4 regions of the Cobetia sp. 1CM21F genome follow, and region 2 is predicted to be linked to each of the others. Evidence: predicted binding sites of a transcription regulator. Region 2 holds the regulator's gene; each other region holds the start of a gene.
The links. Region 2 encodes sigma-54, which starts transcription at its own class of promoters, with help from an activator protein. Its sites were predicted from a motif close to TGGCACNNNNNTTGCTNT; they were not measured.
Positions count from the first base shown of each region.

Region 1: glnT (type III glutamate--ammonia ligase) is a predicted target of sigma-54. The motif match lies at 2,703-2,720, and genes of this name have one in related genera.
Region 3: MSG32_RS01000 (HAD-IIB family hydrolase) is a predicted target of sigma-54. The motif match lies at 3,790-3,807, and genes of this name have one in related genera.
Region 4: urtA (urea ABC transporter substrate-binding protein) is a predicted target of sigma-54. The motif match lies at 3,355-3,372, and genes of this name have one in related genera.

Region 1 covers NZ_JALNTQ010000002.1:232,409-239,591, forward strand. Annotated here, with positions in the region: gene MSG32_RS06620 (protein glxC) at 1-179, opposite strand, end outside; gene MSG32_RS06625 (glutamine amidotransferase family protein) at 179-1,096, opposite strand; gene glnT (type III glutamate--ammonia ligase) at 1,214-2,548, opposite strand; gene MSG32_RS06635 (aminomethyltransferase family protein) at 3,236-4,381, shown strand; gene MSG32_RS06640 (XRE family transcriptional regulator) at 4,698-5,420, shown strand; gene MSG32_RS06645 (GNAT family N-acetyltransferase) at 5,485-5,913, shown strand; gene MSG32_RS06650 (sodium:solute symporter family protein) at 6,435-7,183, shown strand, end outside.
Region 2 covers NZ_JALNTQ010000002.1:1,192,133-1,199,315, forward strand. Annotated here, with positions in the region: gene MSG32_RS10790 (calcium/sodium antiporter) at 1-75, shown strand, start outside; gene MSG32_RS10795 (KpsF/GutQ family sugar-phosphate isomerase) at 175-1,227, shown strand; gene MSG32_RS10800 (HAD hydrolase family protein) at 1,354-1,923, shown strand; gene lptC (LPS export ABC transporter periplasmic protein LptC) at 1,923-2,606, shown strand; gene lptA (lipopolysaccharide transport periplasmic protein LptA) at 2,715-3,293, shown strand; gene lptB (LPS export ABC transporter ATP-binding protein) at 3,297-4,037, shown strand; gene MSG32_RS10820 (RNA polymerase factor sigma-54) at 4,271-5,719, shown strand; gene raiA (ribosome-associated translation inhibitor RaiA) at 6,380-6,688, shown strand; gene MSG32_RS10830 (PTS sugar transporter subunit IIA) at 6,698-7,168, shown strand.
Region 3 covers NZ_JALNTQ010000001.1:243,701-250,883, reverse strand. Annotated here, with positions in the region: gene MSG32_RS01010 (sugar phosphorylase) at 1-1,469, shown strand, start outside; gene MSG32_RS01005 (hypothetical protein) at 1,557-2,768, opposite strand; gene MSG32_RS01000 (HAD-IIB family hydrolase) at 2,810-3,706, opposite strand; gene MSG32_RS00995 (TRAP transporter large permease subunit) at 4,011-5,312, opposite strand; gene MSG32_RS00990 (TRAP transporter small permease) at 5,312-5,968, opposite strand; gene MSG32_RS00985 (TRAP transporter substrate-binding protein) at 6,138-7,183, opposite strand, start outside.
Region 4 covers NZ_JALNTQ010000001.1:654,051-661,233, reverse strand. Annotated here, with positions in the region: gene urtC (urea ABC transporter permease subunit UrtC) at 1-220, opposite strand, end outside; gene urtB (urea ABC transporter permease subunit UrtB) at 224-1,876, opposite strand; gene urtA (urea ABC transporter substrate-binding protein) at 2,012-3,286, opposite strand; gene MSG32_RS02755 (PLP-dependent aminotransferase family protein) at 3,841-5,262, shown strand; gene MSG32_RS02750 (cytochrome ubiquinol oxidase subunit I) at 5,811-7,183, shown strand, end outside.

The DNA of each region.
Region 1 (7,183 bases), 960 kb from region 2:
TAGCCCGCATGGCCATCGATATCGACACTGATGTCGTCATTGATGCCGCAGGCGATGTTGTGGGCGCCGTCGGAATTGACCACTCGCCACTCACGCGCGTCCTTCAGGGTGTCGGCATCGTGCAGGGCCTGGTTCAATTCGCGCAGCCCTTCAACGGCCAGATCGTGTGTCTTCATCATTACGCGGCCTCCGAACGGGCGGTGTCTTTTTCCCACAGATACAGGCGGCCGGGTTCCGGCTCCCACACGCGGGCATCCTTGATGCCCGGCAGACTGGCCAGGGCACGGTATTCCGAGGCCATGGCCACGTAGTCATCGGTCTCGGCGATCACGGCTGGCTTGCAGGCGATCGGGTCTCGTACCACGGCGAAGCCATCACGCGTGCCGATGGTGAAGGTGAAGAAGCCATCAAGGTCCTTCAGGGCGCCGGTGATCGCGGCTTCCAGGCTGTCGCCCTGCTCCAGACGCCAGGTCAGGTAGCCGGCGGCGACTTCGGAATCGTTGTCGGTCTCGAAGCTGATGCCCTCACGCTTGAGCTTGGTGCGCAGCCAGTTGTGGTTGGACAGCGAGCCGTTGTGGACCAGGCACAGATCACGCCCGGTGGAGAACGGGTGGCTGCCCTGCAGGGTCACGGCGCTTTCGGTCGCCATGCGGGTATGGCCGATGATGTGGCTGCCCTGCATGCCCTTGAGGCCATAGAGGCTGGCGATATGGGCCGGCAGGCCCACCGCCTTGAGGATCTCGATGCTCTGCCCCACGCTCAGCACGCGAATCTGCGGGGCGCTGTCGGCAAGCCAGCTGCGCACGGCGCTCTCTTCCCCGGCGATCTTGAATACCGCGACACTGGCATTGCTGAACCAGTCCGCCACCGTGCCGACCTGCTCGCCCAGGCCCTTGGCGATCGCCTCCCAATCCTCATCGGCACCATCGCTTTGCAGCGTCAGCTTGATGCCAGCGTCAAATTCGTCGCCATAGATGGCGAAGCCAGCGCTGTCCGGGCCGCGATCGGTCATCGCGATCAACATCGGCTCGAACAGCTCCCCCAGGCGCGATTCCAGCGCCGGGTTCTTGAGATAAAGCCCTACGATTCCACACATGGTGATGTCCTCTCACGGGCAGGAGGCGTCTCCTGCCTGATGTCTTGAGCGTGGTGGTGACAGTGGCGACCCTCGTCTGGCATGCCCCGCGAGATCCGCGAGCGCCGCCGGATGAGATCAGAAGAATTCGGCGTAGCGCTGGACTTCCCAGGCACTGACCTGCGCGTTGTAATCCAGCCATTCCTCGCGCTTGAGGCGCATGAACTCGGCGCAGATCCCCTCGCCCAGGCTCTCGCGCAGAATGCTGTCCGCCTCGAGCGCATCGATGGCCAGCGAAAGATTCTGCGGCAGCTTCTCGATGCCCTTCTCGGCGCATTCGCTCGGGGTCAGCGAGTAGAGATTGATATTGTGGGGCGTGCCCGGGTCCAGCTTGCGCGCCACGCCATCCAGCCCCGCCGCGATGATGGCGGCGTGCACGAGATAGGGGTTGCAGCCGGCATCCGGCAGGCGGAACTCGAGGCGACCATAGGGCACACGCACCATGGCCGAGCGGTTGTTGTCACCGTAGGCGATGAAGACCGGCGCCCAGGTCGCGCCGCTGGTGCTGCCACCACCGACCAGACGCTTGTAGGAATTGACGGTCGGCGCGGCAAAGGCACACAGCGCCGGAGCATGTGCCAGCAAACCGCCGAGGAAGTGGTACGCCAGCGGCGACAGGCCCATGCCCTGGGCGTCGGAATCATCGCCGAACAGGTTGCGGCCGGTGTCATCGCACACGGACAGGTGGAAGTGCATGCCATTGCCCGGGCGGTCCGCCAGCGGCTTGGGCATGAAGGAGCACACCATGCCCAGGTCATTGGCGATCTCGCCGGCGGCCATGCGCACGAAGGTGAAGCGGTCTGCCGAGGTCAGCGCATCGCTGTAGGTGTAGTTGATCTCGAACTGGCCGTTGGCGTCCTCGTGATCGATCTGATAGACGTCGAAGTCCACTGCCTGCAGCGATTCGACCAGACGTTCGAGGAATTCACGCGAACGCGACAGGCCCTTGTAGTCGTAGCAGGGCTTGGCGAGGGTATCGCTCTCGTCCACCGGCAACAGCTCACCCGCTTCCCCCCGGCGGAACAGCGAGAATTCCGGCTCCAGTCCGCTATTGAGCGTCCAGCCCTTCTCCTTCAGGCGCTCCAGCTGCTTGAGCAACACCACGCGGCTGTCGTTGGCGAACGGCTGACCATTGACGTAGCCATCACAGGCCATGCGTGCATAACCCGGCTGCCACGGCACCAACGACAACGAGCTCAGATCACCCCGCGCCATGAAGTCCGGCCCCTCCGGCGACATGCCGAGACCACTGACGGCGAAGCCGGCAAAGCCAGCGCCCTTCTCGACCACATCCATCAGGCAATTGGCCGGCACGGACTTCGTCTTGGCAGCGCCATGAATATCCACGAACTGCGCCAGCAGATAGCGAATGTCGTGATCCTTGATGAACTGTTGCGCGTTTTCGGGTGACATCTGGGTTTCCTCTGAGAGCGGACCGGGTTCCATCTCCCTCGACACTGTCTGCCACCCCGGGAAACCTGACCCCTTGTGGTGACTCGCCACGTCAAGATAGCGGATGAAACGAGTTTTTGTGATTCCTGCTGGTCAACTTTATTTCCCCCAAAGAAAAGCATGCAGCATGCCATTTCGCCAGCTGCCGCCCAGAACTTTTCACCAACCTCCTGTTTTTCATGGAAATTTATTTTCCAAGTTCATTTCACCCCACAGGAAACGCCAGGTGACCCTGAGTGAATTCCTGCCCGTTTCTCGAAATAGGCATCATTTCGGTGCCCAAAGCCCTCTCTTCGCACCATCATGACGCAAAGCGCTAATATTCACGCCCTGATTCGTGCTGCCAATCGGCGCCTGACTCGCTCAAGGGCTGCCGTGGCCATGGCCTTTGACGGAATTGGCAAGCCCCTTGCTTAACCATGAGGAATGTTTCTTTCCTTCCAAGAATCGACCCTCGTGCGATCAGGCAAGGCAAGCAGCAGGCACAAGCCGTTGTGAAGCGCCTGAAGAGGCGCCTGAAAAGGCGAAAGAACAACAACACCTCCTGCGGCGGATGCGCGTCTTGCGCGCCATCTTCGCCAGCATCAGCAGGACTACGGCACCCCCCCATTTACGCTAGGCAGCACGACTCACAGGAGAAAGGGACGCATGGCGAATTCATGGCGCATCTCGGCACTGGCCGAACAACACCGCAAGCTGGGCGCGGAGCTTGAAGACTGGAATGGCATGGGCACCGCCTGGAATTACGCCGTCTCGGACACGGCCGATGACCACGAGACCATTCGCACCCGCGCCGGTCTGATGGATGTCTCGGGGCTCAAGAAGATCCACTGCAATGGCCCGCATGCTCAGGCCGTGCTGGATTACGTCACCACGCGGGACATGTCCAAGCTGTATCCGGGCAAGTCGGTGTACGCCAGCGTCTTGAATGAGGCCGGCAAGTTCGTCGACGACTGCATCGTCTATTGCCTGGCGCCGAACTCCTACCTCGTGGTGCACGGCACAGGTACCGCGAATGAAATGCTGGCCAAGAGTGCCCTGGGGCGCGCCGTCAGCCTGACCTTCGATGACGACATGCACGACATGTCACTGCAGGGGCCGGTCGCGGTGGATTTCCTGGAGCGTCACGTGCCGGGCATCCGTGAGCTGCGTTACTTCCACCATCTGCAGACCCAGCTGTTCGGCTGCCACGTGATGATCTCGCGCACCGGCTACACCGGCGAGCGTGGCTACGAGATCTTCTGCAAGGCCAAGGACGCCCCCTCTCTGTGGGAACAGATCCTCGCGGAGGGTGCCGACATGGGCATCAAGCCGTGCAGCTTCGGTACCCTTGACTGGCTGCGGGTCGAGAGTCACCTGCTGTTCTACCCGGCGGACAATTCCGAAACCTACCCGTACCCCGACCAGCCCGTGGGCGACACCCTGTGGGAACTGGGCCTGGACTTCACCGTCTCGCCGGGCAAGACTGAATTCCGTGGCGCCAGCGAACACTTCGCGCTGCAGGGCAAGGAGCGCGTCAAGGTCTATGGCGTGCTGCTGGATTCGAAAGACGTCGCCCAGATCGGTGACAAGATCTACGCCGACGGCAAGTGTGTCGGTGTCATCACCCAGGGCATGTACTCGCGCCTGAGCGATCGTTCCATGGCGCTGGCACGTCTCGAACCCGGCTATGCCGAGCATGGCACCCCGCTGACCCTCAAGACTGGCACTGACGGCGAGACCAGCCTCTCGGCCATCAGCCATTCCCTACCCTTCGATGACCCGGAAAAGGCCAAGCGACTGGCTCGCGGCTGATCGCACGCCACAGCCGCGAGGCAACAGCTCAAGCCCCGCGGCAACAGTGCGAATCGCGTGATGCTGGATAGCGTGAAACCTGAGAGGCCTCCTCGGCATGGCGTCGAGGAGGCCTCTTGCATCACACGCCATGGAGTCAGGCCGGGGCGTACTTGCCGCGAGGACTGGCCACAAACGTGGATGAGGGTTGGCGGTAAACTTGATAATGTCACCCGATATCCGCACGCGGGTGACGCACAACGACTCCCACAAGGACGCGTATTCTCATCCCGCCTGCCCATCCCTATCGCATTCACCTCCGCCACAGGAGTTATCCATGCCGCGAGAATCCTCCCATTCCTCCGATACACCTCAACCGACAGCGCCTGACACGAAAGTGCCTGACACGAAAGCGCCTTCGCTGGCCGCGGAACCTGCCGCGCAGTCCGAGGTGAAGGAGACCATCACCGCGGCAGCCGACGAGACACGCCTGGGACTCGAGCAGCACATCGCGCGCGCGCTCAAGCAACAGCGAGTCTCACAGGGCTACAAGATTTCCGACGTCTCGCGTATCGCCGGTGTCAGCCAGGGCATGATCAGCAAGGTGGAGAACGCCCAGGTGTCCACCAGCCTCGATACCCTCAACAAGCTGTGCAATGCCTTGAGCCTGCCGATCTCGAAGCTGTTCAGCGATTACGATGTCAATGGGCGTGGTGCCCAGCACATCAAGGCCGGGCAAGGTATGCAGGTGGTGCGCACCGGCACGGAAGTCGGCCATGCCTATCAACTGTTGAGCTACAAACAAGGCCCCAAGAAGCGCTACGAACCCTTCCTGATCACCATGGATGACGCCAGCGAAGTCTTCCCCAACTTCTGTCATGCCGGGCATGAATTCATCTACCTGCTTTCCGGCAACCTCACCTACCGTCATGGTGACAAGTTCTATGACATGGGGCCCGGTGACAGCCTGGCCTTCGATGCCGGTGTGCCGCATGGTCCCGAGAAATTGAACGAGGTGCCGATTCAGCTGCTGTCGATCATTCACTACGACGATGAATGAGCCTCTCTGACGAATGAGACCCTCGAACATCCATCATCATCGTCATGGGGACTGGACAACATCAATGAAGATTCGCCTTGCCACACCCAAGGATGCTCAGGGAATTTCACGCGTCGCGTCCGCACTGGGCTATCTGCCCCACGACGATGATGCGTTGATCCTGCAGCGACTGAAGCACCTGTTGGCGTCACGCCATGACCGCATCTGGGTGGCGGAACAGGCGGGCGAAGTGATTGGCTGGCTGCATGCCCAGCATGTCTTTCGTGTCGCTTCGGCCGATTTCATCGAGATACTGGGCCTGTCCGTCGCACAGGAGGCGCAACGGCAAGGCGCAGGACGGGCATTGGCCAGGCAGGCCATTGCCTGGGCAACCGACGAGGCGCTGACCCTGCGGGTTCGCACCCATGAGGCGCGCGATGTCGCCAGGAAATTCTATGCCGCCTGCGGCTTTACGCTGGCCAAGACACAGTGCGTCTTTCAGATGACCCCGTGATTCTGTACGCCTTCCTGATCGAGCTCGCCTTCCTGACTGAGCACGCCCCGATTTCATGCCCTGCCATGCCCCGCAGGCCGAAGAAAAAATCGCCTGCCATGACAGCGTTGCGAGACGCGACCAGCACAGTCCTTCATTCCTCTGGCAGTCGTATCGCCTGAATGGCGGCAGAGTTGTCGTCGTTTCCTCCAGCTACGCCACCTGTTTTCTGCGCGCCGAGGCATGAGGATGACGCCTCTTGCATGACTTCCCTCCCCACGAGAATCTTGCCATCGCGCCGACATGAGACTTTCGTCCGCCGGTGAAATTTGTTTTTGACAGCGCCTTTTTCTCGGCTAGATTGAGTCGATGTAACGGGTTACATTCGAAGACAAGACATGGTTGCCCCGGCCATGTCCGCTACCTGCCCCACTGCATCATCCCCGACAATCAGAGGGTCGCTTCAGTCCCTGCTACGCCACGTACGCCCTGCTCCATGCATGACCTTCATAGAACAATCAACAATAAACGGAGACTCGACAATGGCTTGGTACTACTCCTATATCATTGGCTATTTCGTGATCATGTTCGCGATCGGCTACTACTACTTCCGCAAGGTGAAGACCTCTGACAGCTATCTGATTGCCGGCTGGAACATGGGCTACTGGAAGATCACCGGCACCACCATCAGCACCTGGTGTGGTGCGGCAGCCTTCATCGGCTGGATGGGTATGGGCTTTTCCAAGGGGCTCTCCGGCTACTTCATGTTTGCCCTGCCCGGCATCATCGCGAGCCTGATGCTGGTCATCTTCTTCAGTCGCCCGCTGCGTCGCAAGAAGCTCTATACCCTGGCGGATCTGTTCGGGCGCCGCTTCGGCCGCAAGGCCAGTCTGTTTCCCTCCTTCTTCTCGGCCTTCGTCTACTCGGTGCCTGCCACCGCGATCCAGATCATCGGCATGAGCACCATTCTCACCGTGGTGCTGGGGCTGGAGTTCAATACCGCCATCTTCGTGTCCTTTGCGCTGATTCTCGGCTTCACCATTCTGGGCGGCCTTGAAGCGGCCATCGTCACCGATGCCCTGCAGAGCATCCTGTTGATCGCCGGCATCATGGTGCTGGGCTTCACTGCCCTGAGTTATGCCGGGGGACTGGAACATGCACTGCTCAATACGCCGATCGAGTTCCTCGCCCCGCTGCCCGAGGGCAAGACGATGGAAGTGGTGACCTTCGCGCTGACGGTGGCGCCGTTCTACCTCGTCTGGCAGTGCACCTGGCAACGCATCTTCGCCTC
Region 2 (7,183 bases):
CGCGGCCCAGGTGTTATCCTGCTCGCCTGCTATCTGGCCTACACGGCCTGGCTTGCCATCAGCCTGACTCGCTGACGGCAGCGTCTTCATCATCGTTTGCCACGCCGCCGCGCGGAATGACACGCCCTTTCCGCGCGGTTTGAGCCCTGGCCAACCACAGGCAACAATTCGATCATGACCGAGCCTTCCAGCACTCCGCACGCCACCGCGCCTGGCGCCTCTGCTTCAAGCCAGTCCGCCGCCGATGAGACTCCGGCCAGCCAGGCGGATTTTCGCGCCAGCGCCCGCCGTACCTTCGCCATTGAGGAAGCGGCCATCGCCGCGCTCGAAAGCCATCTCGATGACGACTTCGACCGCGCCTGTCAGCTGATGCTGGCCACCAAGGGCCGCGTCATCGTCACCGGCATGGGCAAATCCGGCCATGTCGCCAGCAAGATCGCCGCCACCCTGGCCAGCACCGGCACGCCGGCCTTCTTCGTCCACCCCGGTGAAGCCAGCCATGGCGATCTGGGCATGATCACGCCGGCCGATGTGGTGCTGGCGCTGTCCAACTCCGGAGAGACCGCCGAGGTCACGGCGCTGCTGCCGCTCTTGAAGCGCATGGGCACCCCGCTGGTCTCGATGACCGGCAAGCCCGGCTCGACCCTGGCGCGTGACGCCGAGGCGCATCTGGACACCAGCGTCGCCCAGGAAGCCTGCCCGCTGAATCTGGCACCGACCGCCTCGACCACCGCCGCGCTGGTGATGGGCGACGCCCTGGCGGTGGCACTGCTGGAGGCCCGCGGCTTCACTGCCGAGGAATTCGCGCTTTCCCACCCGGGTGGCAGCCTGGGCCGACGCCTGCTGCTGCGGGTTCAGGACGTGATGCACCACGGCGATGCCCTGCCGCGCGTGGCACTCGGCAGCCCGCTGCGCGATGCGCTGCTCGAGATCACGCGTCAGGGCATGGGCTTCACCTGCGTGATCGATGATGACGACCACCTGGTCGGCGTCTATACCGATGGTGACCTGCGCCGCACCCTCGACCAGCACGGCGATCTGCGCGCGCTGAAGGTCGATGATGTCATGACCCGCGGCGGCAAGACCGTGCGCGCCAGCATGCTGGCCGCCGAAGCGGTGCGCATCATGGAAGAAAACCGCATCAGCGTTCTGGTAGTCTGTGACGAGGATGAGCACCCCATCGGAGCCATCCATATGCACGGCCTGCTGGCCAGCGGCGTGATCTGAACTCCCGCGGGCGTTCGCTGTCTCTGTTCGACGGCAGATCGTCCCGGCAAGACGCTACCGCTCAACGCCCATCAGCGCCGTTCACAGGACAGCGTCAAGCATGCACGGAGTGCGAGGAGAAAGACCATGAGCGACACGAATTCCCTGAGCGAAGAATATCCGCAGGACATCATCGACCGCGCACGCCGCGTGCGTCTGCTGGCGCTGGATGTCGATGGCGTGCTCACCGACAACCGTCTGCACTACGATGCCAACGGCGTCGAGACCAAGTCCTTCCACGTCCAGGATGGCCATGGCCTCAAGCTGGTGCTGCGCAGTGGCGTTCGCGTCGCGCTGATCACCGGCCGCAGCTCGCCGATGGTCGAGCGTCGCGCCAAGGAACTGGGCATTCAGGATGTCATCCAGGGCCGTGAAGACAAGCTGGTCGCGTTGACCGACCTGTGCCGCGAGCACGGGATCGAGCTGGAAGAGGTCGCCTATTGTGGCGATGACCTGCCGGACCGCGAGGCCATTCGTCGTGTCGGTCTCGGCGTCAGCGTGCCCAACGCCATGGCCTACGTGATGAGCGAGGCCAACTGGGTCACCTCACGCCAGGGCGGCGATGGCGCCGTGCGCGAGCTCTGTGATCTGCTGCTCAAGGCACAGGGCCACTGGGCCTCGGTGCTGGATACCTACCTGCAGGAGTCGCGTCCCTGATGTTACGTCTGCCCCGCCCTTCTCCGCGCCTCTGGCTGATGCTGCTGTTGCTGCTCGTCGGTGGCGTGCTGGCGCTGATCGAGCAGCGCAACAGCCTGGAATCGACCGTCAACGTCGAGGTCGACAGCAGTGAGCCGGATTACTATCTCGACGGGGCAGACATGACACGCTTCGATGCGCGCGGCGTGGCGACCCAGTCCATGACCTCGCCGCATATCGAGCACACGCCAGGCGATGACGTGACCCGGGCGCAGACCCCGAAGATTCGCACCAACGACAGTGAAGACCGCCGCTGGTATGCCACGGGTGACAGTGGCGTGTTGAGCGCCGGCGGCGACACCTTCACCCTCGAGGGCAATGCCAGACTGCGCCAGCCCGATGACCGCTGGACCCTCGATACCGACGTCCTGCACTACAGCCGTGATCAGAATCGCGCCTGGAGTGACGTGCCGGTCGTGATCACCCAGAATGGCCAGCATGTCGAAAGCGACAGCTTCAGCGCCGACCTCTCCCGGGACTCCGCCGTGCTGCAGGGCCGTGTTCGCAGCGTCCTGCAACCCGGCACGGGCCAGAGCGAGGCCAGCAAGGAGGCCGAGCGCATCGACTCGGGCGCCGACAGCACCACCTCCGATGATGGGCGCGTCAACAGCACCTTCGAGGCAGCGCCTGCCAGCGGTGAATGAACCCGCCGGGCTGGCCGTCACGCCATGACCCGCGCCGCACCACCTTCTTCTCTGCCGCTCGATGGCATCATTGCTCGGGCGGCGACCCCGTCATGCCAAGGAGCCACCATGACTTCCACGACTCGCAAGCCCTTGACGGCCTGTCGCCAGACCCTCAACAGCGGTGTCATGGCGCTCTGCCTGGCACTGGGCATGTCCACCTTCGCCCCGGCCGCCATGGCGCTGGACAGCGATGCCAGCCAGCCGATCAACATCGCCGCGGATGCCCTGTCGCTCGATGACAAGGCCGGTACCGCCACCTACACCGGCCAGGTGGAGATGCGCCAGGGCAGCATGAAACTCGATGCCAGCCGCGTCGATATCAGCCGCGCCGGCAGCGGCGAGATCTCGCTGGTCAAGGCCACCGGCAAGCGTGCCTACCTGGAACAGCAACCCGCACCCGACGAGAAGCTGGTCAAGGGCTGGGCCGACACCATCCGCTACCATGCACTGGAGCGCCGCGTGGAGCTGGTCGGCAACGCGCGTCTTGAGAAAGGCGATGACACCTTCGAAGGCGGCTACGTGGAGTACTTCCTCGACAAGCGCCAGGTGAACGCCAACAACAGCAAGACGGCACAGCAGACCGAAGGCGGTCGCGTGCACATGACTCTGACGCCACGCGGCGCCAATGCCAGCAAGGAAAACTGAGTCATGACTGCTGCTACTCCGCGTACGCTGAGCGCTCGCCATCTGGCCAAGGCCTACAAGGGCCGCAAGGTGGTCAAGGACATCTCGCTGGAGATCCGCCAGGGCGACATCGTCGGCCTGCTGGGCCCCAACGGCGCCGGCAAGACGACCTCGTTCTACATGATCGTCGGACTGGTGCGCGCCGATGCCGGCAACGTCTCCATCGATGACAAGGACCTCTCCGCTGCCGCCATGCATCAGCGTGCACGCGCCGGCATCGGCTATCTGCCGCAGGAGGCGTCGATCTTCCGCAAGCTGTCGGTGGCCGACAACATCATGGCGATCCTGGAGACCCGCAAGGACCTGGATCGCAATGGCCGCAAGGCACGCCTTGAAGAGTTGCTCGAGGAATTCAGCATCACGCACATCCGCGCCAGCGCCGGCATGAGCCTGTCCGGTGGTGAGCGTCGACGGGTCGAGATCGCCCGTGCACTGGCCACCGAGCCGGACTTCGTGCTGCTCGATGAGCCCTTCGCCGGCGTCGACCCCATCTCGGTGGGCGAGATCAAGAGCATCGTGCGCCAACTGCGCGATCGTGGCATCGGCGTGCTGATCACCGACCACAACGTGCGCGAGACGCTCGATATCTGTGACACCGCCTATATCGTCGGCGATGGCCAGATCATCGCCCACGGTGACGCGGACTCCATCCTGGCCAACCAGCAGGTGCGCGACGTCTACCTGGGCCACGAGTTCACGCTCTAGGGTTAGCGGCTGCGCTGAGCCCACCAGATGCGAAAGCTTCAAAAGCCGCTGCGTGATTTTATCGCGTAGCGGCTTTTTCATGTCTGACATCAGACGCATGCATGACGTCCATACCACCTTGGTGGAAACATGGCATGCAAGTTGCTTGAATATTCACGACAACCACTTGTCAGTGCCCCGAGTCACGGTATAGCGTAGTAAGCACGTTCCTTTGCCGTGAATTGACTGACTCCATGAAACCCACCCTGCAACTCCGCCTCGGCACCTCGCTGACCATGACGCCGCAGCTCCAGCAAGCGATCCAGCTGCTGCAGCTGTCGACGCTCGACCTGCGTCAGGAGATTCAGCAAGCCCTCGAGTCCAACCCCATGTTGGAGCTCGACGAGGACTACGAGTCGCTGGATGTCGTCGAGACACAGGATTCGAGCGAGATCTCCACTGCCGACTCCTCGAGCGAGATTCCCGAGGAATACCCCCTCGACAGCGACTGGTCGGACCTCTACCAGGACCACGCCGGTAGCCTGACCAGCTCCGGCAGTGGCAGCGGGAGTGAAGAAGGGACGGACTTCGATCGAAATACCAGCGTCGAGAGCCTGCAGGACCACCTGCGCTGGCAGCTGGCGATGACCGACCTCGATGGCCGTGAACGCCAGATGGCGGAGAGCCTGATCGATGCCGTCGACGGTGCCGGTTATCTGAGCCTGTCACTCGATGAGCTGGTCGATGGCCTGCGCGGCCAGGGCCTGCCCGGCCTCAAGGCCTCCGAACTCGAGCAGGTATTGCTGCGTCTGCAGCAGTTCGACCCGACCGGCGTCTTCGCCCGTGATCTGCGCGAATGCCTGCTGCTGCAACTGGCACTGCTGCCGGATGACCTGCCGCTGCTGGCGCAGGCGCGCCGCCTGGTACGTCAATTCCTCGAGGCACTGGGCAACGATGACCGCAAGCTGCTCAAGCGCCGCCTGAGCCTTGACGATGACGAGCTGGATCACGTCATCCGCCTGGTACGCGCGCTCGATCCGCGTCCGGCATCCGCCTGGGGCGAGCCCGCCAGCGATTACGTGATCCCTGATCTGCTGGTGCGCCATACCCGCCATGGCTGGCAGGTCGAGCTCAACCCGGAAGCGCTGCCCAAGCTGCGCATCCAGCCGGAATACGCCGCGCTGATCAAGCGTGCCGACAAGTCAGCCGACAACACCTTCCTCAAGGACAACCTGCAGGAAGCCCGCTGGCTGATGAAGAGCCTGTCATCGCGCAATGACACCCTGCTCAAGGTCGGCCGCGAGATCATGGCGCGCCAGATCGACTTCCTCGAGCAAGGCGAGGAAGGCATGAAGCCGCTGATTCTGGCCAACATCGCCGAAGTGGTCGAGATGCACGAATCGACCATCTCGCGGGTCACGACCCAGAAGTACATCCACACCCCGCGCGGCGTCTTCGAGCTCAAGTTCTTCTTCTCGAGCCAGGTCGGTGGCAGCGGCAGTGGCGACGCCCACTCAAGCACCGCCATTCGTGCCCGCATCCGCAAGCTGATCGCGGAAGAGCCGGCCCGCAAGCCTCTCTCCGACTCGCGGCTGGTCGATCTGCTCGCCAGCGATGGCATCGAGGTCGCACGCCGTACCGTGGCCAAGTATCGCGAAGCGATGGGCATCCCCTCCTCCAGCGAGCGCAAACGTCTGGCCTGAGGCGTCACCTGCGGCTGTCATGCCCTGCTCTCACCTCCACAATGGCAGCCGCCGCCAACCTCAAGCGCTGGATTTTCCGCTCATCAGCCTCTGACTTCGCGGGCAGCGGTGCGCCTGTCTCGCGCTCTGTCATGCCGTCAACCGCTCATCAATTGCCCGTCATGGGCCATGACGGCGCGCAGGATGACGGTAAAAAACCGCCGTTCCGGCAGCGTCATTCACCGTCAATCGCATGTTTTTAAAGTCACTTTTGCGCGTATTGCACCTGGATGACACCCGGACAACCTCCCGGAACGCCGCTTGCTCCACGCAATCGAAGCGCCTGAAAGGCGACGTACATGCAGGGATTGGCGACGAAAACCCGCCTTCTTGCGCGTCTTTCACGCACCACCCACCAGACGTGCCCTTGAAGTCCACTCCGATACCCCTCACTGAGTTGAAGACAAGCACTGAGCCACGATGCAGCGCAGCGTTGATCTTTGCGCAAAGCTTGGGCATTGTCGGTACAGACGCTCACGACATCTGACGCCACTGGCAAGGGTGCGAAAACATCGCCAGACGGTGGCCGTCAAGCCTGTTGCAGAGCGTCCGATCAGGGTTTGCTCGTAGTCAAAAAGGGTTACAATTGAATGGCAACCCGCTGGATAAAGGAGCGTGTCCATGCAAGTGAATATCACCGGGCATCATGTGGAACTTACCGATCCTCTCCGCGATTACGTCAACGAGAAGCTCGCTCGCCTCGAACGGCATTACGACAACATCACCAATGTTCAGGTGACACTGTCGATCGAGAAGGAGCGCCAGCAGGCTGCCTGCACCTTGCACGCGGCAGGCGCTGACCTCCACGCCCTGGCAGAAGACCCCAACATGTACGCTGCCATCGACGCGCTCGCCGACAAGCTGGATCGCCAGCTGGTCAAACACAAGGAAAAGTCCCAGGCTCGCTCTCAGGGCACCGGGACCCGTTGACCTTCAGCCATGACACTTGATCAGATCCTTCCCCCCGAGCGCACGCTGTACGGTGTCCCCGGGGGGAGCAAGAAGCGGGTGCTTGAATTCTTCAGCACCTTCATCGCACAGAACATTCCCAGCCTGGATAGCCAGGAAGTCTTCTCGCGCCTGATCGGGCGCGAGAGACTGGGGTCGACCGGCATTGGCCACGGTGTGGCCGTGCCCCATGCACGCAGCCCGCATTGCAAGACGCCAATCGCTGCGTTTCTGAAGCTCGGTGAACCCATCGACTTCGATGCCATCGACGGAGAACCCATCGATCTGCTGTTCGTGCTGCTGGTGCCTGAGGAAGCGGATGAGACTCATCTGACGCTGCTCGGGCAGGTCGCGGAATTGCTCAATTCCCCGACCAATCGCTCGGCCCTGCGCCAGGCAGACAGCCAGCGTGCACTCTTTGAGGCATTGACCCAAGCCATCGCCGAATTACCGGCGCGCTGAATGACAGGCCCGGAC
Region 3 (7,183 bases), on a different contig from region 2:
ACTATCGCGAGGTCAATCCGGTCCTCGGCGACTGGCAGGACATCCGGCGCCTGAGCGAGCAGCGCGACCTGATGGCAGACCTGGTCATCAATCACTGCTCGCGCGAGTCACTGTGGTTCGCCGATTATCTGGCCGGCGTGCAGCCCGGCCGCGACTACTTCATCGAGATGGACCCCGACACCGATGTCTCCGAGGTCGTGCGCCCGCGCCCATCTGCCCTGCTCACGCCGGTGCATACCCGTCGTGGCCTGCGCCATCTTTGGGCAACCTTCTCGGATGACCAGATCGACCTGAACTTCGCCAATCCCGATGTGCTGCTCGAATTCATCGGCATCCTGCTTTACTACCTCGAGCAGGGCGCGGGCATCATCCGCCTCGATGCGGTGGCCTTCCTGTGGAAACGCCAGGGCACCTCCTGCATCCACCTGCCGGAGACACACGCCGTGGTGCGCCTGCTGCGCGCCATCGTCGACCATCTAGCGCCGGGCAGCCTGTTGATCACCGAGACCAACGTGCCCCACGCCGAGAACATGTCCTACTTCGGGCTCGATCGCCTGTCACAGCACGACCTCACCGCCATCGAGGGCAGCGCCCAGGCCGATGAAGCGCACCTGATCTATCAGTTCACGCTGCCGCCGCTGACGCTGCACACCCTGACCTCCGGCGATGCCAGCGCCCTGACCCAGTGGGCCACCAGCCTGCCGTCCCTGCCTTCCGGCTGCAGCTACTTCAACTTCACCGCCAGTCACGACGGTATCGGCGTTCGTGCCCTTGAGGGCCTGCTGCCCGACCACGAGCGCGACACCCTGGTGCGGCTGGTGCATGACTTCGGTGGCTACGTCAGCATGCGCGCCAACCCCGGGCGCGCCGACACCCCCTATGAGCTCAACATCAGCTACTTCGATGCGCTCAAGGGCACGCGGCGCGGCCAGGACCCGTGGCAGATCGAGCGTTTCATCGCCAGTCAGACCCTGATGCTGAGCCTGCAGGGCATCCCGGGGCTGTACATCCACTCGCTGACCGCGACCCCCAACCACCAGGAAGGCGTCGAGCGCGATGGTCATCTGCGCGCCATCAACCGCCGCAAATGGCAGCGCGATGAACTGGAAGCGCTGCTGGCAAGCCCCAACACCGCGACCCATGAGGTATTCCACGCCCTCAAGCGCCGCATGGCACTGCGCCGCAACGAACCCTGCTTCCACCCGGATGCCGACCAGAATGTCTTCGATGTCGGCCCGGACTTCTTCGTCTTCGAGCGCGTCACCCATGAAGGGCGTCGCCTGCTGTTCGCCCTCAATGTCACCGATCAGCCGCGCGTGCTGCCGCTGCCGGCAAGCTGGCAAGGCGTCGCGCTGACCGACCACCTGTGCCACGACAAGGCCTACGACCCCACCATGGCCCGCCGTCCCTACCAGGCGGCCTGGCTGATGGAGCAAACCGTGCGCCCGCCGGCCATCGAGGTCGTCTGACGCCCGCGCTTTCCCTTCCTCCAACGACAACGGGGCTGCCACTGGCAGCCCCGTTGTCGTTGGTCTTGCTGTTTCCCGCCGCGAGCCTTACTGGTTGTCCAGCTCCACCGCTTCGTGCATGCGCTCGAGCAGGTCCGGCACGGCTGACTGCACCCGGTTCCAGCTCGGGATGAAGGGCTTGTCGCGCGGATTGTCGAGGAAGGCGCTGCCGGCATCCATGATGTTGGCGGCGAACAGCTCCACCGCCGCTTCCTCGCTGTGGCGGTCCACCGTCAGGCCATTCATGACGGCATCGTTGTAGTAGGTCTCGATCAGGTCCAGCGCGATACGGTAGTAGGTGGCCTTGATGGTGCGGAAGGTCTCGCCGTGCATCTCGACGCCCAGCGTGGCCAGCTTGCGATACATGGCCTTGGCGATGTCCAGACTCATGCGATTCAAGCCGCCCAGCGCATCTTCCTCGGACAGCGGCTGGTGCTTGTGATCGTAGGCATCGGCGATGTCCACCTGACACAGGCGCTTGGTGGAATAGTTGCGATGGACCTCGGACAGCACGCCGATCTCCAGCCCCCAGTCGCTGGGGATGCGGATGTCCGCCAGCACATCGGTGCGCATCGAGAACTCGCCGGACAGCGGATAGCGATAGCTGTCGAGATAATCCAGGTACGGCAGCGGGCCATAGACCTTCTTGAGCGCACGGATCAACGGCGTGACCATCAGGCGCGCCACGCGGCCGTTCAGCTTGCCCTGGGCGATGCGCGAGTAGTAGCCCTTGCAGAACTCGTAGTTGAACTGCGGATGGGCCACCGGGTAGATCAGGCGCGCCAGCAGGCCGCGGTCATAGGTGACGATATCGCAGTCATGCAGTGCCACCGCCTCGGCGATGCCCGAGGCCTGGACGTAGCCTGAGCAGTACCAGACATTGCGCCCCTTGCCGGCTTCCATCGGCGCCAGGCCATGCTCGGTCAGCTCCTCATCCAGCGCCCGCAGACGCGGGCCGTCGTTCCACAGGATGCGGTGATGCTGCGGCAGATGTGAGAAGAACTCCTTGGCATGCTCGAACTGGTCACGGTCGGCGCGGTCCAGCCCGATCACGATCTCGCTGAGGTAGGGCACCTGCGCCAGCTCCTCGACGATATGCTTGAGCGCCGGGCCTTCCAGCTCGGAATACAGCGACGGCAGAATCAGGCTCATCGGTCGCTTGCGGGAGAAGCGCATCAGGTCCGCTTCGAGATCTTCCACCGGACGATCGGTCAGGTTATGGAAGTTGGTGATGATGCCATTCTGGTAAAAATCGCTCATGTCAGCTCCTTGTCATGCCGAAGACACGCATCAGGCAGGCGTCAGGCGCCCAGACCTCTGGATGTCCATTCTTCCGGCTGGCCATTGGCCAGCCAGTGACGCAATCCCTCGACCCATCCCTGCGGTCCGGGGAGATTGGCGCGAAAACAGCGGCGTTCATCCGCCAGTTGCGGATAGTCGGCAAGCTCCCGATCACGCTGCGTGGTATCACCGACGCCGGGAATCAGCACAGCGTTGTCGACGGCGGCCAGCAGTGGCAGGTCATTGGCGCCATCGCCGAAGCCCAGCGTCCAGGGACGCACCCGCTCGCAGAGCCGGTAGCGGGCGATCAGATAGCGCGCTGCCACGCCCTTGTCGCTGTCCCCGGTCACGTGATGGAAGCGCCCACCACGTGTCAGCTTGAGGCCATGGCTGGCCAGGCGCATGCGAAAGTCCTCGAGACGCTCCGGCGCGTCGCGCCACACCAGCGGTTCACTGGCATCACGCTGTCCCGCCAGGGCCGCGTCGCCCTCCCCCAGCCCCGTCAACTCACTGGTTCTCGCTACCGACATCGAGGCGAAGCCCTCGAAGGCGAATTCCCCGCTCAGCTCTTCCAGCACCGCGAGAATCCTGTCGCGGGGCATCGCCACCGCGATACGACACAGGCCGTGTGCGTCCGGGGCGCTGGCCTCTTCCAGCGGGTAGGCGCTCAGCCAATCGGCCGGCAGCGCCACCACGCCGCCGTTCTCGGCGATCCACGGCTGGCCCGCCAAGCCCAGCGAGTCCATCAGCGGCGCCAGTTCGGCCGCCGTCTTGGAAGTGTTGGGGACGATCCAGGCACCGCGCGCGCGCAGGCGGGTCAGCCAGCTGCGCGCCGGCCCCGGCGAGTAATCGTGGTGATCCAGCAGCGAGCCATCCAGATCGGTCAGCAACAACAGCGGTGCTTGAGTCTCTGACATGTGAACTCTCCTCGTGAAGTGCTGCAGCGTGTCGGGGGTCACCTCGACAGGATCTCGTGGTACCGGACAGGCATTGCAAGAGCATTGCAGGGAATGTGCCAAGATGGTGCATCTGCCATGACAGCCTGCCCCCTCTCACCGTGACCGTGTTTGTGCGCCCGCTCATTTGCACCATAAAAGAGCACAAAGCCTGCCTTGCATGATGCCTCGCCACACGACGGCGCAAATCTTTCGTCACCAACAACGACGCCCTCGCATCTGCGAGGGCGTCGAGTCTTGGGCAAGCGGGCAACGTCTGTAGAGCCTAGACCAGCCACAGCGACAGTTGCGGCCACAGTAGCAACATCGCCAGCACGCACAGCTGGATGGCGATGAACGGCAGCAGCGAGACGAAGATATCCTTGAGGCTGATGCCTTCCGGTGCCACGCCTTTCAGATAGAAGGCGGCAGGCCCGAAGGGGGGCGACAGGAAGGACACCTGCATGTTGACCGCGAACAGCACACCGAACCATACCGGGTCGTAGCCGAGCTGCACGATGATCGGCACGAAGATCGGCAGGGTCAGCATCGCGATGCCGATCCAGTCGAGGAACAGCCCCAGCAGCAGCAGGATCGCCATCATCACCATGATGATCGCCAGCGGCGGGATATCCAGGCCGAGAATCATGCTCGACACGAAGCGGTTGCCGCCCATCAGGTTGTAGACCCCGACCAGCGCCGCCGCGCCGATACCGATCCAGATGATCATGCCGCAGGTGTTCATGGTCTGGGACAGCGCACGCTGCATCAGGGTGATGGAGAACTCGCCGCGCAGCATCACCGCCACCAGCACGCCGAAGCTGCCCATCGCCGCGGCTTCGGTCACCGAGGCCACGCCACCGTAGATGGAGCCCAGCACCAGTCCCGCGATGACCGCCGGCACACCGATGGCCTTGAGCAGCTCACGCTTGCTCTGGAAGCTGGCGCGGCGCTCCTCCTCGGGCATCACCGGCCCCAGCGCAGGGTTGCGCAGACAGCGGATCAGCACGTAGATGATGTAGCTTGCCATCAGCACGATGGCCGGGGTGATCGCCGCGGTGAACAGGTCCGCGATCGACTGGTTGGCGATCAGGCCATAGATGATCAGCACGATGGAGGGCGGCATCATGGTGCCCAGCGAGCCGCCGGCACACACCACGCCGATGGCGATGTGCTTGTCATAGCCGAGCCTGAGCATCTGCGGCAGCGCCAGAATCCCCAGCAGCACGATCTCGCCGCCGATGATGCCGGACATCGCGGCGAGGAAGAACGCCACCACGATGGTCTGGATCGCCACGCCGCCGGGCAGGCGCCCTGCCATCACGCGCATGGCATTGAACAGGTCCTTGGCGATGCCCGAGCGATCGAGCAGCGAGGCCATCAACACGAACATCGGCACCGCCACCAGCGAATACTCGGTGACGAAGCCATAGACACGACTGGTGACCAGCGGCAGCGCCATCGGGCCGAACCAGCCGAAGGTGTAGGCCAGCGCGACCAGACCTGTGACGAAGGCCAGCGGCAGGCCGGTGACCAGCAGCGCGAAGATGCCGCCGACCAGCAGCATCGTAGCCGTTGCGATATCCATCAGCGCGGCTCCTTGTGGTCAACTGCGGCGTCGGGAGCGGCATCGGAAGTGGCGTCGGATGCGCCACTTCCCTCACTGCCGCCCTCGGGCGGGCGGGGCGAGAAGAAGGTCTGGTAGAGATGCCACAGCGCCTGCAGGGTCATCACCGCCAGCGCGAACAGGATCACGCCCTTGGTCAACGCCGGAAACGGCGGATTCCATGAGGTGCCGGAACGCTCCAGCTGCCACTCGCCCAGCGGACTGTGCGAGGCACGCCAGAACATCACCCAGCCCGCATAGCTCATCGCCAGACAGAAGACGAACGTCATCACGTCGTTGAAGCAGTCCAGCACGTAGCGAAAGCGCGTACCGACCAGGTCGTAGAGCACACGCACGCGAATATGACGATTGTTGGCCAATGCCGCCGGGCCGCCCAGCGCGAAGCTGGTCGCGACCAGGAAGATCACCGTCTCGTGCACCCAGGAGGTCGGCGAATCGAGGCCATAGCGCATCACCACCTCGAACACGCTGATCGCCATCGCCAGCAATACCAGCCACGCCGCGGCGCGCGTGCCCTTGCCCACCAGGCGGTCCAGCGGCGTCCGCGTGCCCAGATTCGGGTCGTGGTCATCCGACGCCTCGGGTAGCCCCGGCGACGCCACATCATGTTCTGCCATATCGAATTCCTTGCTGACTCGCTGCCTCAAGGAGAATCGGCGCGCCCAGTGAGCACGCCGACCTTGATCTCCCGCGTCTTTATCGTTCTGCGATCGTGCGGCCAAAAGCGTGGCTAGCTGATGCCTCTTGCCACACGATGGCTGGCGCCCATCCCGCGCGCCAGCGGGCTCACATCAGGTTGCGGTCGGTCAGGAAGCTGACCACGGACTCGTAGACCTTGCCGGTCAGCTCATTCTTCTCGGCCCACACCTTCCACTCCTGCTGCGCGATGCGACGGAACTTGGCGCGCTCTTCCGGCGCCATGTCGATCACCTCGATATCCGGATTGGCACGCGCCGCGCTCACCGCCTTGATGTCACGCGCCTTGAGGGTGAAGACCATGTCGTAGGCCATCGCGTCGGTGGCGGTCTCCATGATCGCCTTGAGATCCGCGGGCAGGCCATCCCAGATGCCCTTGTTCATCGACACCGCCACCATCGGCAACGAGTGGAAGCCCGGGTAGGACGGGTACTTGGCGAAGCTGTGCAGGCCCTGGTCATCATTGGTGGCGAACACGGTGTAATCCGCCGCGTCGATCACGCCCTTCTCCAGACCGGTGTAGACCTCGGAGCCCGGCAGGTTGACAGGCGCCGCGCCGGCCTTCTGGAAGATGTTGTAGACCATGCCTTCCGGGGCACGCACCTTGAGGCCCTTGAGGTCATCGACGGTGCGTACCGGCTTCTTGGAGACGAAGGACTCAAGCCCGGTGGCGCCCGCGCCGATCAGGTGCACGCCGTAGGGCTCGACCAGCTCGTTGTAGAGCTCCTCACCGCCGCCGTGCTGCATGTACTCGAGATATTCCAGCGGGTCACCCCAGGCCCCCACCAGGTTGCCCAGCATGCCGAAGGCCGGATTCTGGCCCGAGAAGTAGGATGGATCGGTCAGGTGGCCCTGCAGGATGCCGGCGCTGACGGCATCCAGCGTCTGGTTGGCCTGCACCACGGCATTGACCGGCAGGATCTCGATGGCGATGCGGCCATCCGACATGGTCTTGATGCTGTCGGCCCAAGCCTTCTTGACCTCGAACTGCGGCTCCCCGGCCGTCTCGGAGGTCTGGAAGGTCCATTCGTACTCGGCGGCCCAGCTCGGTGTGGCGATCAGCGTGGCAGCCACGGCGGTGGACAGGGCCAGCGCCTTGAGCGTGCAACGGGCGGGAGCGGCAGTGGTGAGCGGCG
Region 4 (7,183 bases), on a different contig from region 2:
GGTAGCCCCAGACGAGATCCACCGCCACCGCCAGCAGCGCATAGCACAGGTATTTGCCCAGCAGGGTGACGGTGAAGGTGCTGACATGCAGCGGATGCCCCTCGGGCAGCAGCACATGCAGCAACGTGATCGCGAGTACCGACAGCGTCAGCACCGCGAGGAAGATCTGGGTGGAGCGCTCCGTGAAGGGGCGCACCAGCCAGGAACGTGAATCAGGCATGGATCAACCCTCCGCGGCACGGCCCTTCTGCGGGAAGAGTCCCCGCGGGCGCTTTTGAATGAACAGGATGATGAAGACCAGCACCACGATCTTGGCGAGAACCGCACCCGCCCAGGGCTCGAGGAACTGATTGAGCAGCCCCAGCGACATGCCGGCCACCAGCGTGCCCCACAGATTGCCGACCCCGCCGAACACCACGACCATGAAGGAATCGATGATGTAGTTCTGACCCAGGTTCGGCCCGACGTTGGTGATCTGGGAGAGCGCGACACCGGCAAGACCGGCAACGCCCGAGCCCAGCGCGAAGGTCATGATGTCGACACGGGTTGCCTTGATGCCCATCGAGCGCGCCATGGCACGGTTCTGGGTCACCGCGCGCACCTCGAGGCCGAGACGGGTACGGCGCATGATCAGCATCAGACCGGCGAACACGAACAGCGCGAAGCCGATGATGTAGAGGCGATTGAGCGTCAGTGACAGCGCCTCGTTGATCATCAGCGAGCCACTCATCCACTCCGGCGTGACCACGATGCGATTCAGGGGCGAGATGGTGGTACGCACCAGCTGCTGCAGGATCAGGCTGATGCCAAAGGTGGCCAGCAGGGTCTCCAGCGGACGCCCCTTGAGGTGCTGGATGACGCTGCGCTCGATGATCACGCCCACCGCCGCCGCGACCAGAAAGCCCGCCGGAATCGACAGCAACAGCGCCAGCCCCGGCTGCCCGGGCAGCAATTGCTGCATGCCCCAGGTGGTGTAGGCGCCCAGCATGATCAGTTCGCCATGCGCCATGTTGATCACGCCCATGACACCGAAGGTGATGGCAAGCCCGATGGCGGCCAGCACCAGTACCGAGCCCAGCGAGAGGCCGAAGTAGAGCGTCTCGAGCCCGCTGTTGAGCTGAAGCTTCTGCTCGATACCGGCCAGCGCCACCTTGGCGGCCTGGGCCAGCTGCGGATCATCACTCGCCGCGGCGCCATTGATGGCGGCGATCGCGGCGGCGTTCAGGCTGCCGGAGAGCGTCTCCAGCGCCGCAGGGTCGCCAGTGGCTTCCAGCTGCTGGATGGCGAGCGCATCCTCGAGAGTGGCGCGGATAGCGTCATTGCCTTCCTGCTCGATCAGGCTCGGCAGCCGCTCGGCCATGGCCTCGTCGACACTGCCGCGCAGGCCGCGCGCCGCCGCGAGTCTGACCTCGGCATCCAGGGAAGACAGGTCGATCATCGACAGCACGCCATCGATATGCCCACGCAGCGAGTTGTTGCTGCGCAGTGTCTTCAAGTCGCGGCGCGAGACCTTGCCCGCCGATTCTCCCGACAGGGCGTCGGAAACGGCCCATTCGCGGCCGCGATTGTTGTCGATGATCAAGAAGCGCTCGGCGTCCTTGAGGCGAGCCAGCTTGCTGGCGGAAAAGGCTTCCAGCCAGCCACGCGCACGCGCATCGCCGCTCATGGCGATCTCATCGATCACGGCCGGCTTGGCCGGGTTGCGTGCCTCGGCAAGCCGGGTCAACAGGGATTGGGCAGCGCCATCGGACAGGCGCGCAGACTGGCCAGTCGCGGACTCGGACTGGGCAGCGGCAAACAGGGGGAATGACAGAAGACAGACCAGCAGCATCCACTGCCAGCACCCGCGGTACATCGTTGCAACGGAGATAGACATCAAGAAGGCCATCCATGGTGAACGCGCAAAGGCGTCATCAGTCTCCGAGGGCATCGCGGCCTCGGAGACTGACACTCAACGAGGCGGCATGCAGGCTCCCCTGCACGCCGCCTCGCTCTCAGAACGTGCTACGCATCATTGCGCCGCAACGCTCTGTTGAGCCCCACAGGAATGGGTCACGACATTGTAGTTGCCGCATTCCATCGGCTTGCGCCAGTCACTGATCAGGTCCTTGGAACCTTCCAGATAGTCCGACCACGCATCGCCTGTCACGGTGGACGGGGTCTGCCAGACGACGGAGAACTGGCCGTTGTCCTGGATCTCGCCGATCAGCACCGGCTTGGTGATGTGATGGTTGGGCATCATGGTGGCGTAGCCGCCGGTCAGGTTGGGCACCGAGACGCCGATGATGGCGTCCTTGACCGCATCGACCTCGACGCTGCCGGCCTTGCGAGCGGCTTCCATCCACATGTTGAAGCCGATGTAGTGGGCTTCCATCGGGTCGTTGGTGACCGCATCTTCCTTGCCGGTGTAATCGATCCACTCATCGATGAAGTCGTAGTTGGTGTCGCTGTCCACGCTCATGAAGTAGTTCCAGGCGGCCAGGTGGCCGACCAGCGGCGCGGTATCGATGCCCGAGAGCTCCTGTTCGCCCACCGAGAAGGCCACCACTGGGATGTCCTCGGCATTGATGCCCTGGTTGGCCAGCTCACGATAGAACGGCACGTTGGCATCGCCATTGATGGTGGACACCACGGCCGTCTTCTTGCCGGCACTGCCGAAGGACTTGATGTCCGAGACGATGGACTGCCAGTTGGAATGGCCGAAGGGGGTGTAATTGACCATCACATCCGCGTCCGCCACGCCCTTCGACTTGAGGTAGGCGGCCAGGATCTTGTTGGTGGTACGCGGATAGACATAATCCGTGCCCGCCAGCACCCAGCGCTCCACGCCCACGTCGTTCATCAGGTAATCCACTGCCGGAATCGCCTGCTGATTGGGCGCCGCTCCGGTGTAGAAGACGTTCTCCGAGGACTCCTCGCCCTCATACTGCACCGGATAGAACAGCAGGCCGTTGAGCTCCTCGACCACCGGCAGCACCGACTTGCGCGAGACGGACGTCCAGTTGCCGAAGATCACGTCGACCTTGTCCTGCGCCAGCAGCTCACGCGCCTTCTCGGCGAACAGCGGCCAGTTGGAGGCCGGGTCGACCACGACAGGCTCCAGCTTGCGTCCCAGCAGCCCGCCCTGCTCGTTCTGCTTCTCGATCAGCATCAACATGGTGTCTTTCAGTGTCGACTCACTGATCGCCATGGTGCCGGACAGTGAGTGCAGGATGCCGACCTTGATCGGCCCCTCTTCTGCCTGGGCGACATTGGCCAGCGAAAAACCGACACAGGCGGATAGCATTGCGGCAGCGATTTTCTTGTTCACGACATTCCCTCGTGTCTTGTTGTACTTGTTGTCCCGGCTGAGGTAGTGCAATCGATGTGCCAGCCGCACACTGACGCCGCCGGCCAACGGCCAGACAAGAAAGCGACAGCGGTGAGATAGAAGAGAGACAGGGAGAGAGACGGGCACAAAGACAGGGAGAAAGTCTGGGCAAAAACAGTGGAAAGACCGAGAAAGGATGAAGAGAAACGCGAGACATGATGAGAGCGAGCGAAGCACAGCGACACTGCTCAAGCGCAGCACTGCACCAGGATGATGCGCTTCTCACAAGCCCTCGCCTTGCCTTGCACCAGACCGGTGAGAAGAGCGCTGGGCGTGGCTCTGTGCGTGGTGCAGGGCGTGGCGCTCACCGCCGACAGAGCCTCCCATCAGGCCGAACGAAAGCGAGGGAAGCTAATGACATTGGTGCATCCATTACGACGCCCCATACATCACTGTCTATCGACACTGCGGTATCCTTGCTCTCTCTTGCCCTCTTCCTTTCACTCTTCCACCCCGTCAGGAAATCCCCCATGAAGCGTTATGAACGCTTTGCCGCCGAGATCTCCAACCTGATTCGTACCGGCATTCTCGCGCCGGGTGAGCGCGTGCCGTCGGTGCGTCAGGCCAGTAAGGCGCATGGCATCAGCCCCTCTACCGTCTTCCAGGCGTATTACCTGCTGGAGAATCAGGGCCTGATCAGTGCGCGGCCGCGCTCGGGATATTTCGTGCGTGACAATGCCTCGCGGATACTCGATGAGCCGCATGTCGCCCTGCAGCAGCAAGCCCCTTCCGATGTCGCCGTCAGTGAACTGGTGTTCTCGGTGCTGGGCTCACTGCGCGACAACGACACCGTCCCCTTCGGCTCTGCCTTCCCGAGCCCGGAGCTCTTCCCCCTCGCGCGGCTTGCGACCAGCATGACGCGTGGGCTGCGCCAGCTTTCATCGCATGCCGTCATCTCCGACATGACCACAGGCCATCCTGACCTGTGCCGGCAGATCGCTCAGCGCTACATGGTCAACGGCATGCAGCTGCCGACGGAGGAGCTGGTGATCACCAATGGCGCCATGGAGGCGCTCAACCTCGGCCTGCAATGTGTCACCCAGCCCGGGGACCTTGTCGCCATTGAGGCGCCAGCCTTCTATGCCACGCTTCAGGTGCTTGAGCGGCTCAAGCTGCGCGCGGTGGAAATTCCGGTACACCCGCGTGACGGGATCGATCTCGAGGTGCTCGAGAATCGTCTGGAGACGCTGCCCATCAAGGCCTGCTGGTTCATGAGCCATCTGCAGAACCCGCTGGGGGCCAGCCTGAGCGATGCGCGCAAGGCCCAACTGTATGCGCTGCTCTGCCGTCATCAGCTGCCGATGCTGGAGGATGATGTCTACGCGGAACTGTATTTCGATCAACGTGCCGAGGTGACGCCCCCGCAGCCCGTCAAGGCGCTGGATGTCGAGGGCCTGGTGATGCACTGCGGGTCGTTCTCCAAGTGCCTGGCGCCGGGCTATCGGGTGGGCTGGATATCCGCGGGGCGGCATACCCGGGAGATTTCGCGCCTCAAGCTGATGACGACCATCTCGCCATCGCTGCCTGCCCAGGTGGCCCTGGCCGACTACCTTCAGCACGGCGGCTACGACCGCCACCTGCGCAAGCTACGCCTGGCGCTCGAGACCCAGCAGACGGCCATGCTGGCGGCCATTGATCGCTACTTCCCCGCAGACACCCGCGTCACCCACCCCCACGGGGGCTATTTCCTGTGGTGCGAGCTTCCCGAGCACATCGACTCGCTGGCCCTGTTTCAGCAGGCGCTGGCCCACGGCATCAGCCTGGCACCGGGGCCCATCTTCTCTGCCACCCAGGGCTTCAAGCATTGCATTCGCTTGAGCTACGGCCACCCGTGGGATGCGGCGTCAGAGCGCGCCATGCAGACATTGGGTGAATTGCTCAAGGCAGCCTGAAACACGGACCGCTCAGACGAGATGCGAGATGCGAGATGCGCCTTGAGTATGTGCGCGCAAATGCCGCAGCCCTTGCGGCCGCCTTGCCACACAGTCTTCACGCGTTATCCGCGGGGGCGAAAACAGCCCTTTTGCGGCGCATGTCACTCGCGCGACAGCCGCTTGCCACGCCTGGATGTCGCAGCTTGTTGCGCATCTTGATTGCATGCCCTGATGCCGCACGCGTGCCCCTTCTGGAAGCACCAGAGCCCGCCATGGCGGGGCCTGCCGCCGAGGGCGATACGACAAGCAGCTGATCCCGTCATGGTGCTGGCATCAATCAGAATCCGCCCTCCTGCCCGGCTCGCCTTGCTGACTTCTCGCCATACCACCTGGCTTGCCGGCTGACTGGCTCACGGGCAGTTAACGTCCGGCCAAGGTTCAGCTCGCAACTGATATGGTTTTTTCTCGCACAACTGAGCCTGTTATGGCTTCCGGCGGCTCCCTAGAGTAGCGGCGAAGATTCAGGCAGGGCCGTCCCCCTTGCCGCCTACTCAGGAGACATTGCCATGTTCGGCACCGAGGCCATCGACCTGGCCAGGATACAGTTCGCCTTCACCATCTCGTTTCACATCATCTTCCCGGCCATCACCATTGGCCTCGCCAGCTATCTGGCGGTGCTGGAAGGCATGTGGTTGAAGACAGGCACACAGGTCTACCGCAACCTCTATCATTTCTGGTCGAAGATATTCGCGGTCAACTTCGCGATGGGCGTGGTGTCAGGGCTGGTCATGGCCTACCAGTTCGGCACGCATTGGAGCGGCTTCTCGGCCTTTGCCGGCAGCGTGACCGGACCACTGCTGGCCTATGAAGTGCTGACCGCCTTCTTCCTCGAAGCCGGCTTCCTCGGCGTGATGCTGTTTGGCTGGAATCGCGTCGGTCGCGGCCTGCACTTCTTCTCGACCTGCATGGTCGCACTCGGCACCCTGGTCTCGATGTTCTGGATCCTGTCGTCCAACAGCTGGATGCAGACCCCACAGGGACACGAGGTCATCGATGGCATCGTCGTGCCGGTCGACTGGTTCGCGATCGTCTTCAACCCCTCCTTCCCCTATCGCCTGGCCCACATGGCACTGGCCTCCTTCCTGAGTACCTCGTTGTTCGTCGCTGCCTCCGCCGCCTGGTTGCTGCTCAAGAAACGCGACACCCCGGAAGTGCGCAAGATGCTGGTCATGGCGGTGCTGATGTTGATGGTGACCGCCCCGCTGCAGGCCTTCGTCGGCGACATGCATGGCCTGAATACGCTCAAGCACCAGCCGGCCAAGATCGCGGCCATCGAAGGGCATTGGGACAACAGCCATGGGGAACCGACGCCGTTGATCCTGTTCGGTGTGCCCGACATGCAGCGCGAAGAGACGCGCTTCGCGCTCGAGATTCCGGCCCTCGGCAGCCTGCTGTTGATGCATGACATCGACAAGCAGGTACCGGCGCTCAAGGACTTCCCCGCCGCCGACCGCCCCAATTCGACCGTCGTGTTCTGGAGCTTCCGCCTGATGGTCGGCCTGGGCCTTGCGATGATTCTGCTCGGCCTCTCGGGTGTCTATCTGGCCCGCAAGGGCAGGCTCTTCACCTCGCGGCGCTGGCTGAGTCTGGCCGTCGCCATGGGGCCGGCCGGTCTGATCGCGATACTCGCGGGCTGGTTCACCACCGAAGTCGGCCGCCAGCCGTGGGTGATCTACGGCTTGATGAGAACGGAAGATGCCGTCTCTGCCCACAGCGCCGTTCACCTCAGCATCAGCCTGACAGCCTTTGTCGCGGTCTACTTCATCGTCTTCGGCACGGGGATCAACTACATCTTCAAGCTGATCAAGAAAGGGCCTGCGGGTGATGACAGCCACGCCCCCAGCGGCGGTCCCGGCAAGCCACGCACGCCTTCCCGCCC